One region of the Bacillus sp. V2I10 genome, then DNA from elsewhere that is predicted to be linked to it. Evidence: riboswitches for the same ligand, from Rfam matches in the RefSeq annotation. Region 1 holds a riboswitch; each other region holds the start of a gene.
What was found. A riboswitch is a leader RNA that binds a small molecule or an ion and turns the genes downstream of it on or off. The one in region 1 is predicted to bind S-adenosylmethionine.
Positions count from the first base shown of each region.

Region 2: another riboswitch for S-adenosylmethionine. It lies ahead of metK (methionine adenosyltransferase); the one in region 1 lies ahead of mmuP (S-methylmethionine permease).
Region 3: another riboswitch for S-adenosylmethionine. It lies ahead of QFZ72_RS23535 (bifunctional homocysteine S-methyltransferase/methylenetetrahydrofolate reductase); the one in region 1 lies ahead of mmuP (S-methylmethionine permease).

Region 1 covers NZ_JAUSYV010000001.1:407,139-410,421, forward strand. Annotated here, with positions in the region: gene QFZ72_RS02250 (sensor histidine kinase) at 1-174, opposite strand, end outside; gene QFZ72_RS02255 (response regulator transcription factor) at 171-860, opposite strand; SAM riboswitch class I at 1,021-1,125, shown strand; gene mmuP (S-methylmethionine permease) at 1,206-2,609, shown strand; gene mmuM (homocysteine S-methyltransferase) at 2,584-3,283, shown strand, end outside.
Region 2 covers NZ_JAUSYV010000001.1:1,496,139-1,499,421, reverse strand. Annotated here, with positions in the region: partial or broken gene asnB (asparagine synthase (glutamine-hydrolyzing)) at 1-36, opposite strand, end outside; gene metK (methionine adenosyltransferase) at 180-1,382, opposite strand; SAM riboswitch class I at 1,569-1,702, opposite strand; gene pckA (phosphoenolpyruvate carboxykinase (ATP)) at 2,014-3,283, shown strand, end outside.
Region 3 covers NZ_JAUSYV010000001.1:4,622,126-4,625,408, forward strand. Annotated here, with positions in the region: gene QFZ72_RS23525 (CvfB family protein) at 1-410, opposite strand, end outside; gene QFZ72_RS23530 (YajQ family cyclic di-GMP-binding protein) at 966-1,457, shown strand; SAM riboswitch class I at 1,642-1,773, shown strand; gene QFZ72_RS23535 (bifunctional homocysteine S-methyltransferase/methylenetetrahydrofolate reductase) at 1,851-3,283, shown strand, end outside.

The sequences.
Region 1 (3,283 bases):
GTTGTACCGAACGGCTAAGAAGACAATAAACGAGATCATGGAAAGAAAAACAATATACAGGACTGACTGTACTGGAATGGCTGAGTCAATGAAAGCGATAAAGAGAATAAAAAAATGAATCATAATAAAGAATAGAATCCAGCTGCGGCGCTCTTTTAAGAAACGGAGAATCATACCATTTCCTCTTCTGCCGCAAGATATCCCTGGCCTACTTTTGTCTCAATAAATTGACCAAGACCAATTTCATCCAGCCGCTTTCGCAGGCGATTGACATTCACTGTTAACGTATTATCGCTTATGAAGCGTTTATCATCCCACAGGCTGTTCATGAGCTTGTCTCTGCTGACAATTTTGTTTTTTTGTTCAATCAAGAGTTTAAGAATGAACATTTCATTCTTTGTCAGTTCAACGGAACCGGTTTCGTTCGTAACCGTATTTCGCTCATAATCAACCGCAGCATTGCACCATGTTTTCAGACTTACTTGCTCTGTATTGTAGTTATAAACACGGCGGAGAATGGCCTGGATTTTAGCAATCAGCACATCAAAGTGAAAAGGCTTTTGGACAAAATCATCAGCACCAAGCTGCATAGACATGACCATATCAGTCGGATGATCCCGCGAGGAGAGAAAAATGATCGGCACATTCGAATGCGACCGGATCATCCGGCACCAATGAAAGCCGTCAAACTTCGGCAGCTGAATATCAATGATGACCAAATCTGGCTTTACGGCTGAGAATTCCTGCATGACTTTATTAAAATCTGTAATGCCATAGACATCATAAGACCACTGATTTAATCGTTCTTTGATTTCATTAAACAGGGTTAAATCATCTTCAATTAATAGAAGTTTAAACATGAGTTTCACCACACTATAAGGTTTCTTTTACAATTATTGTATAGGAAAACAGTTCTGTGTGCTATAGATGGTCTTAGATGTCAGAACACTTAAGTGAACGGAATATTCATACTAATCTTGACATTGATTCAATAGATTGCTATTGTAGTAAAAAAATAATTTCTTATCCAGAGAGGTGGAGGGACTGGCCCTTTGAAACCTCAGCAGCAGGTCTCTTATGATACTGTGCTAACTCCAGCGGGTGAATTGACCTGATAGATAAGCGTGCCTTTTATTTGTCAGTAACGCACTCTTTTTAAAGAGTGCGTTTTTCATTTTTTTGGATGTGAAAAAAGGGGAGTAAAAATGGAAGCTAAGCAGCAATTTCAGAGGAAAATGCAATCTCGACATTTAGTAATGTTATCTCTTGGAGGTGTAATTGGGACAGGTTTATTCTTAAGCACGGGTTATACGATTCAACAGGCTGGACCGTTTGGGACGATCCTGTCGTATCTTGTTGGTGCCCTGGTCGTTTATCTCGTTATGCTTTGTTTAGGGGAATTAGCCGTCCATATGCCGGAGACTGGCGCTTTTCATAGCTATGCCGCTAAATATATTGGTCCAGGAACAGGATATACTGTAGCCTGGCTGTATTGGCTGACTTGGACGGTTGCGTTAGGTTCGGAATTCACGGCAGCGGGGCTGCTGATGCAGAGGTGGTTTCCATCTATTAACGTCTGGATTTGGAGTGCGGTGTTTGCATTGCTAATCTTTGCATTAAATGCTGTGACGGTTAAGTTTTTCGCGGAATCTGAATTTTGGTTTGCATCGATTAAAGTCGTTGCCATAGTGATTTTTATTCTTTTGGGAGGAGCAGCAATTATTGGTTTTATTCCACTGACGGATTCCAATTCAGCTCCGTTCTTTACGAATCTCACAAGCGAAGGATTATTTCCGAATGGTGCATTTGCCGTTATTATGACGATGCTTGCTGTGAATTTTGCCTATTCGGGAACAGAATTAATAGGGGTTGCAGCTGGAGAAACAGTCAATCCGGAAAAAACGATTCCAATGGCCATTCGGACAACATTATGGAGATTGATTATCTTTTTTGTTGGAACCATTGTTGTCTTATCTGCACTGCTGCCCGCATCGGATTCAGGAGTTTTAAAAAGTCCCTTTGTTTCTGTATTTGAACGAATTGGCCTTCCCTATGCAGCAGATATCATGAATTTCGTGATCTTAACAGCTATTTTGTCTGCAGCAAACTCAGGCCTGTATGCTGCTTCTAGAATGCTCTGGTCACTTTCAGATAAGAAAACGATATCACCCATTTTTGCAAGAGTGACAAAGCGCGGTGTGCCTATATATGCAGTGATTTTCAGTATGCTGGGCGGCACCTTGGCTTTGTTCTCAAGTGTTATTGCACCAGATACCGTATATATAGTCCTTGTCTCCATTTCAGGTTTAGCCGTGGTTGCCGTATGGATGAGTATTAGCGTGTCACAGTTTTTCTTTCGCAGACAATATATTAAACAAGGACATTCGATAAAGGACCTGGTTTACCGGACACCTTTCTATCCCCTGGTACCGATTGCATCTTTTGTGCTGTGTCTGGCATCTTTGGTTGGAATCGCATTTGATCCCGCACAGCGAATTGCCCTCTATTGCGGCATTCCATTTATTTTGTTTTGCTATGGAAGCTATTATGCAACACATTTTATTAAGAAAAGAGGAGAAGGATATGCAGCAGAATCTCAATCCAATTGAAGCCATTTTACGTGACTATTCCGTCATGATCCTTGATGGGGCACTTGCTACAGAACTCGAACAGCATGGCTGTGATTTGGACGATCCCCTTTGGTCTGCCCGAATATTACTCGAAAACCCCGAAGTGATTTATCAGGTACATTCAGACTATTTCCGTGCGGGAGCGGACTGTGCTATTACGGCCAGCTATCAAGCAACAATCGATGGTTTCTTGAAGCGGGGAATCGAAGAAGAAGAAGCATTGCAGTTAATAAAGAAAACAGTGCTGATTGCAAGAAAAGCCAGAGATGATTTTTGGAAGGAAGAAATGGAAGCAATTAGACCAAAGCCGTTGGTTGCGGCATCAATTGGGCCTTATGGCGCCTATCTTGCAGACGGTTCAGAGTATACAGGCATCTATGGGGTTACGGATGAGACTTTAAAAGATTTTCATCGTCCCAGAATGTCAGCTTTGATTGAAGCAGGTGCTGAAATACTGGCATTTGAAACCATTCCTTCTCTTCAGGAAGCAAAAGTTTTAAGTGATTTATTGGATGAATTTCCCGATACATATGCTTGGCTATCCTTTTCCTTGAAAAATGAGAAAGCGATTAGTGATGGCACTTTGCTCGAGGTGTGTGCAAATACCTTCGGGGACAACGGGCAAATTGCTGCAATTGGGATCAACTGTGCAC
Region 2 (3,283 bases), 1.1 Mb from region 1:
TTTACGATAATCAATAATTCCAACAAATCCGCACATCCTATTCGCCTCCAAAATTGTCTTTCCACTTATAAAACGAAGACTAGGAAGAGATTGTTGCATATTTTTACAAAATAAAACAAAAATTCGACAAAAAAAGGATGAGAACTGCGTACAGCAGTATTCTCATCCTTTTTTACTTATTATCGGTTTAATGCCTGCTCTTTAAGAGCTTCTGCTTTATCTGTTCTTTCCCATGGAAGGTCAAGATCATTACGGCCAAAGTGTCCGTACGCAGCTGTTTGTTTGTAAATTGGACGGCGAAGATTCAGCATATTGATGATTCCTGCCGGACGAAGGTCAAAGTTAGCACGAACAACATCAACTAACACATCTTCCTTCACTTTCCCTGTTTCAAATGTATCGATCGCGATTGATACCGGCTGAGCCACACCAATTGCGTATGCAAGCTGAACTTCACATTTATCAGCAAGGCCAGCTGCTACAATGTTCTTAGCTACATAGCGTGCTGCATAAGCTGCAGATCGGTCAACTTTTGTTGGATCTTTACCAGAGAATGCACCGCCTCCGTGACGAGCATACCCACCGTAAGTATCAACGATGATTTTACGGCCTGTTAAGCCTGCATCGCCCTGCGGTCCGCCGATTACGAAACGGCCAGTCGGGTTGATGAAGTATTTTGTATCTTCATCAATTAATTCTTTCGGTACTACCGGGTTAATAACATGCTCTTTTACGTTGCGCTGAATTTGCTCCAATGAAATTTCAGGGTGATGCTGAGTTGAAATAACAATTGTATCAATGCGAACAGGCTTGTCATTTTCATCATACTCAACTGTTACTTGAGTTTTTCCGTCAGGACGAAGGTACGGAAGAATTTCTTCTTTGCGGACTTCCGTTAAACGGCGTGCAAGTTTGTGGGCAAGTGAGATCGGCAGAGGCATTAATTCTTTCGTTTCGTTATTGGCAAAACCAAACATTAATCCTTGGTCACCTGCACCAATAGCTTCAATCTGCTCATCTGTCATTTTTCCTTCACGTGCTTCAAGCGCCTGATCAACACCCATCGCGATATCTGCTGACTGCTCATCAATTGAAGTAAGTACTGCACATGTTTCTGCATCAAAACCATATTTTGCACGAGTGTAGCCAATTTCTTTAACCGTTTCGCGAACGATTTTTGGAATGTCTACATAAGTAGAAGTTGTAATTTCACCAGCAACCAGAACAAGACCTGTTGTAACAGATGTTTCACAAGCTACACGGGCATTTGCATCTTTTTCTAGGATTGCATCTAAAATCGAGTCAGAAATCTGGTCACAAATTTTATCAGGATGACCTTCAGTTACAGACTCTGAAGTAAACAGACGACGTTGTTTAGTCATTAAAGTTTTCCTCCTCAAAAGGTTAGATGATACGGAACTCATTCCCTTTCATATTTTGACCATTCGGCAAAATATTTCAGTTGGCATGTTTTAGGAGAATCCACGAGTACTTTCAGGCAAAATATATTTGAAATAAAAAATCCTTTCCCGCGAGGAAAGGTTATTTACTAAAATCGTAGCCTTTCGCTCTTATCGATCAAGGGCTTTCGCCTTGCATCAGGTTAGCACCTTTGCTCGCAAAAATTCACGAATGAATTTTCAAGATAAAGCAGGTTGCTGGGTTTCATTGGGCCTGTCCCTCCACCAGCTCGGGATAAGAGAATCCGTTCAAGGACATATAATATCGTATATTTCCTTCAGGTGTCAACAAAAAATAACAAGGTTTTCGCATAAGATTTTTTTGGTCCCTTTATATATGTTTCCACAAAATGCCGAAATAAAAACACTTCCTATTATATATGTATCATTTTCATCAAAAACGTTTCTTAAACAGTTCCATTTCATCAATTTGTACGTAGAATAAGTTAAATAGTATAGACTATTTATTTTAATGTGTTATACTAATCGAGAAGAGTCACTTAACATATAGTTGAAAATAATAATAGAAATATAGGTAAAGGATGGGTATGGGATGAATTCAATCGAAATTACAAATGAGCTTGATGTTTTACTTAAAGGGGAAAATGCATTTCATAACTTATCAGTTCCCGTTCTTGTAGAGAAAGTATTAGAGCGCAATGAAGGTACATTAACTTCAACAGGAGCAGTCCGTGCAACAACTGGTACTTACACAGGACGTTCACCTAAAGATAAATTTATTGTAAAAGAAAATTCAACAAATGACAAAATTGAGTGGGGTGCTGTTAATCAGCCTTTCTCTGAAACGGCATTTGAAAAATTGTACTTAAAAGTTCTTTCATACTTAAAAGACCGCAATGAGCTCTTTGTTTTCAAAGGCTTTGCCGGAGCTGACGCAAAATACCGCCTTCCGATTCAGGTTGTAAATGAATTTGCCTGGCATAACCTTTTTGCACAGCAATTATTTATTCAGCCAGAGCGCGCGGATGAGCTGATTCAGCATGATAATCCATTCACGATCGTGTCCGCACCAAACTTTAAAGCAGATCCGTCAGTAGATGGAACAAATTCTGAAACTTTTATCATCATTTCTTTTGAGAAAAGAACGATCCTAATCGGAGGAACGGAATATGCAGGAGAAATGAAAAAATCCATTTTCTCTGTCATGAACTATTTGCTTCCTGAAAGCGGTATCCTGCCGATGCACTGCTCTGCAAATGTTGGTCAGGAAGGCGATGTTGCCCTTTTCTTCGGTCTGTCAGGAACAGGAAAAACAACCCTGTCTGCTGATCCTAACCGCAAATTAATCGGCGATGATGAGCACGGATGGTCAAATGCCGGTGTTTTTAATATCGAAGGAGGCTGTTATGCCAAGTGCATCAACCTCTCACGTGAAAAAGAACCTCAAATTTTTGATGCGATAAGATTCGGGTCAGTGCTTGAAAATGTAGTACTTGATGATGACACAAGAATTGCTGACTATGATGATACCTTCTTTACTGAAAATACAAGAGCGGCCTATCCCCTTGAAGCAATGGATAACATTGTGAAGCCTAGTATTGCAGGCCACCCGCATACGATTGTCTTTTTAACTGCTGATGCATTTGGAGTTCTTCCTCCTATCAGCAAATTAACAAAAGAACAGGCCATGTACCACTTCTTAAGCGGCTACACAAGCAAGCTTGCCGGAACAGAGCGAGGCATTACATCACCTCAGGCTACATTCTCTACGTGCTTTGGCTCGCCTTTCCTGCCGCTTCCTGCTACTGTTTATGCAGAGATGCTCGGGCGGAAAATTGATGAGCATCAGGCAAATGTATTCT
Region 3 (3,283 bases), 4.2 Mb from region 1:
ACATCTTCCGTTGCAAGCTTCGTGAAAAACCTGCCATTTTTCGTTACCTTCAAAGAACAATAAAGCATGTCCCCCTCTTCTGGCCAAACCTCGATAAACGCTGGAAGAATATCGTTTGCTACTAGCGCATCCTTGGATAAACCAATATCAACAAACGCTCCCATGTCTTCTCTTACGCTTACAACCTCAACCCAGTCGTAATGATCCTCGGTAATTTTCGGTTTCTTCATAGTTGCGGCAAGACGGTCTTCATGATCGACAATTAAATAAACCTCAATTTCTTCTTTGTCATCAATCGGCTCCGTGATTTCGGTTTTGTGGAGCAGCACACGGCTTTCTCCGTCTGTTAAATAATAGCCATAATCTAATTTTTCATCTATTGAAAGCGTCATAAACGTTCCTGGATTCATCAAATGTATTTCGTTCCTTTCTTATGCAGGATGCATCTGCTGTTAGTTTTCAAATTGAAGCGGACATTTATGTATGTATTTGCAGTTTAATGGCCAATTCCTGGGCTAAACAGGCGATTCCGCACTTCGTATTGTCCGGCTCCATCGCCTAACTCCTCGGTCAGAACGGATTCGGCGAAAAAGTCAAAATCGGACTTCATTCTCAATGCTGTAGACTACTCCAACCTTAGCGTTTTTGTACTTTGTCTTGTCCGGCTCCATCGCCTAACTCCTCGGCCAGAACGGATCCGCCAGTAAAGGCAAAAAGCGCCTTTTCTGGGAGATCCTTATCTGTCTTTCGGAGCTAAACAGGCGATTCCGCACTTCGTATTGTCCGGCTCCATCGCCCAGCTCCTCGGCCAGAACGGCTCCGCCAGTAAAGGCAAAAAGCGCCTTTTCTGGCGGAGCCTTATCTGTCTGTCGGAGCTAAACGGGCGATTCCGCACTTCAAATGTTGTTATCCCCTGTTCATTCTACTATAATCTATAGATAATATAAACTTTTGGGAGGATTCTTATGGCGAAGGACAGTTCTTTTGATATTGTTTCAAAGGTGGATATGCCTGAGGTGACAAATGCAATTACGATGACGATGAAGGAAATCGGCACCCGCTATGATTTTAAAGGGAGCAAAAGCAGCATTTCACTTGAAAAAGAAGAGATTGTTTTAGTTTCAGATGATGAGTTTAAAATGGATCAGTTAAAGGATGTTTTTATTTCTAAATTGATTAAACGCAATGTAGCGACACGAAATATTGATTACGGAAAAATCGAAGGTGCATCGGGCGGAACGATTCGCCAGCGCGCTAAGCTGATTCAGGGTATTGATAAGGATAATGCAAAAAAGATTAATGCCATTATTAAAAATTCCGGATTAAAAGTAAAAACTCAGGTTCAGGACGATCAGGTCCGTGTGACCGGCAAAAATAAGGACGACCTACAGCAGGTGATTGCAGCCGTTCGCGGAACCGACTTGCCGATAGATGTTCAATTTATTAATTTCAGATAAAGTGAACCAAACACTCGAGCTCTTCTCTGCTGGGTGTTTGTTTCGTTGTTCCGCAAGTTTCTGCTTCGATTTTCCACCAATAAATTCCGCGTCTATTCAGAAAACTTTTACTTTTGTATTGAATCTATCCGAAAAAACATGTAAATTAGATATAATATCTTTTTGTAAATTTCATATTTCACCATTCTTATCTAGAGAAGCTGAGGGACTGGCCCTTTGAAGCTTCAGCAACCTGGCATAATGAAATCATCTGTATTCATCAGGGATTTCAATCCAAGGTGCTAATTCCAGCGATGCATCCATCGAACGATAAGAAGAAGTCCTGATCGTTCAAAGTCTTCTTCTTGGAAGGCTTTTTTTGTTTTTTTCTACAGCACTAAGGAGGTTTGGAGTTTGACACTTTTAAACGATTTACAGAAGAAGATCCTGATTGGCGACGGAGCAATGGGAACACTGCTTTACTCTCACGGAGTTGACAGGTGTTTCGAAGAATTGAATTTATCGAAGCCTGATGAAATATTAAATGTTCATAAGGCGTATATTGCAGCCGGTGCAGATGTCATTCAGACAAATACTTACGGCGCAAACTATATTAAGCTATCAAGATATGGACTTGAAGATGAAGTGAGGGCGATTAACCGTACTGCTGTTCAGATTGCTAAAAAAGCATCAGCCGGCAATAACACCTATATTCTTGGAACGATTGGCGGCATCCGTGCTTTCAAGAAAAATGCCTATTCTCTTGAGGACATTAAACGCAATTTCAGAGAACAGCTTTACCTTTTGCTCAGTGAAGAGGTAAGCGGTCTGCTGCTTGAAACCTATTATGATCTTGAAGAAATAAAAACAGTATTAGAGATCGCAAGAAAAGAAACGAATATCCCGATTATTACAAACATCTCCCTTCACGATATCGGAGTCTTGCAGGACGGAACACCCCTGAATGAAGGCCTTTCTCAGCTTGAGGCACTTGGTGCTGACGTTGTCGGTCTGAATTGCAGACTGGGTCCTTACCATATGCTTTCATCTCTTGAAGAAATTCCGCTTCCTGAAAAAGCGTTCTTATCTGTTTATCCAAACAGCAGCTTGCCGACTCTTGAGGAAGGAAGACTTGTCTATGGCTCTGGAGAAAAATATTTTGCAGAAAGCGCACTCGCCTTCAGAAATCAGGGAGCAAGACTAATCGGAGGCTGCTGCGGCACAACCCCTGTACACATTGAAGCAATGGCAGCAGCGCTTAAAGGGCTCGCTCCAGTTACAGAAAAGAAAGTAAAAATACGGAAGAAAGAGATTTCTGTCACGTCTGCAGCGGAAAGAAAGTACCCTCCCCTGCAGGAAATAGTTAATAAGAAGCGCTCTCTGATTGTAGAACTCGATCCTCCTAAAAAACTTGGACTGGACAAATTTTTAAAAGGTGCAAAAGCACTGCAAGCTGCTGGAATCGATGCCTTAACACTTGCAGACAACTCGCTTGCGTCGCCGAGAATAAGCAATGTTGCTGTAGGATCCATCGTTCAGCAAACACTTGGACTCAGGTCCTTAATTCATATTACATGCCGCGACCGCAACTTAATTGGCCTTCAATCTCATTTAATGGGTCTTCATACGCTGGGACTTACGGATGTGCTTGCGGTTACAGGCGATCCATCAAAAATCGGGGATTTTCCGGGAGCTACTTCCGTTTATGATCTTTCTTCTTTTGATTTGATCAGCTTAATCAAACAATTTAATGATGGTCTTTCTTATTCAGGAAAACCTCTTGGGGAAAAAACCAATTTTTCAGTTGCTGCTGCGTTTAATCCCAATGTTAAATATCTCGATAAAGC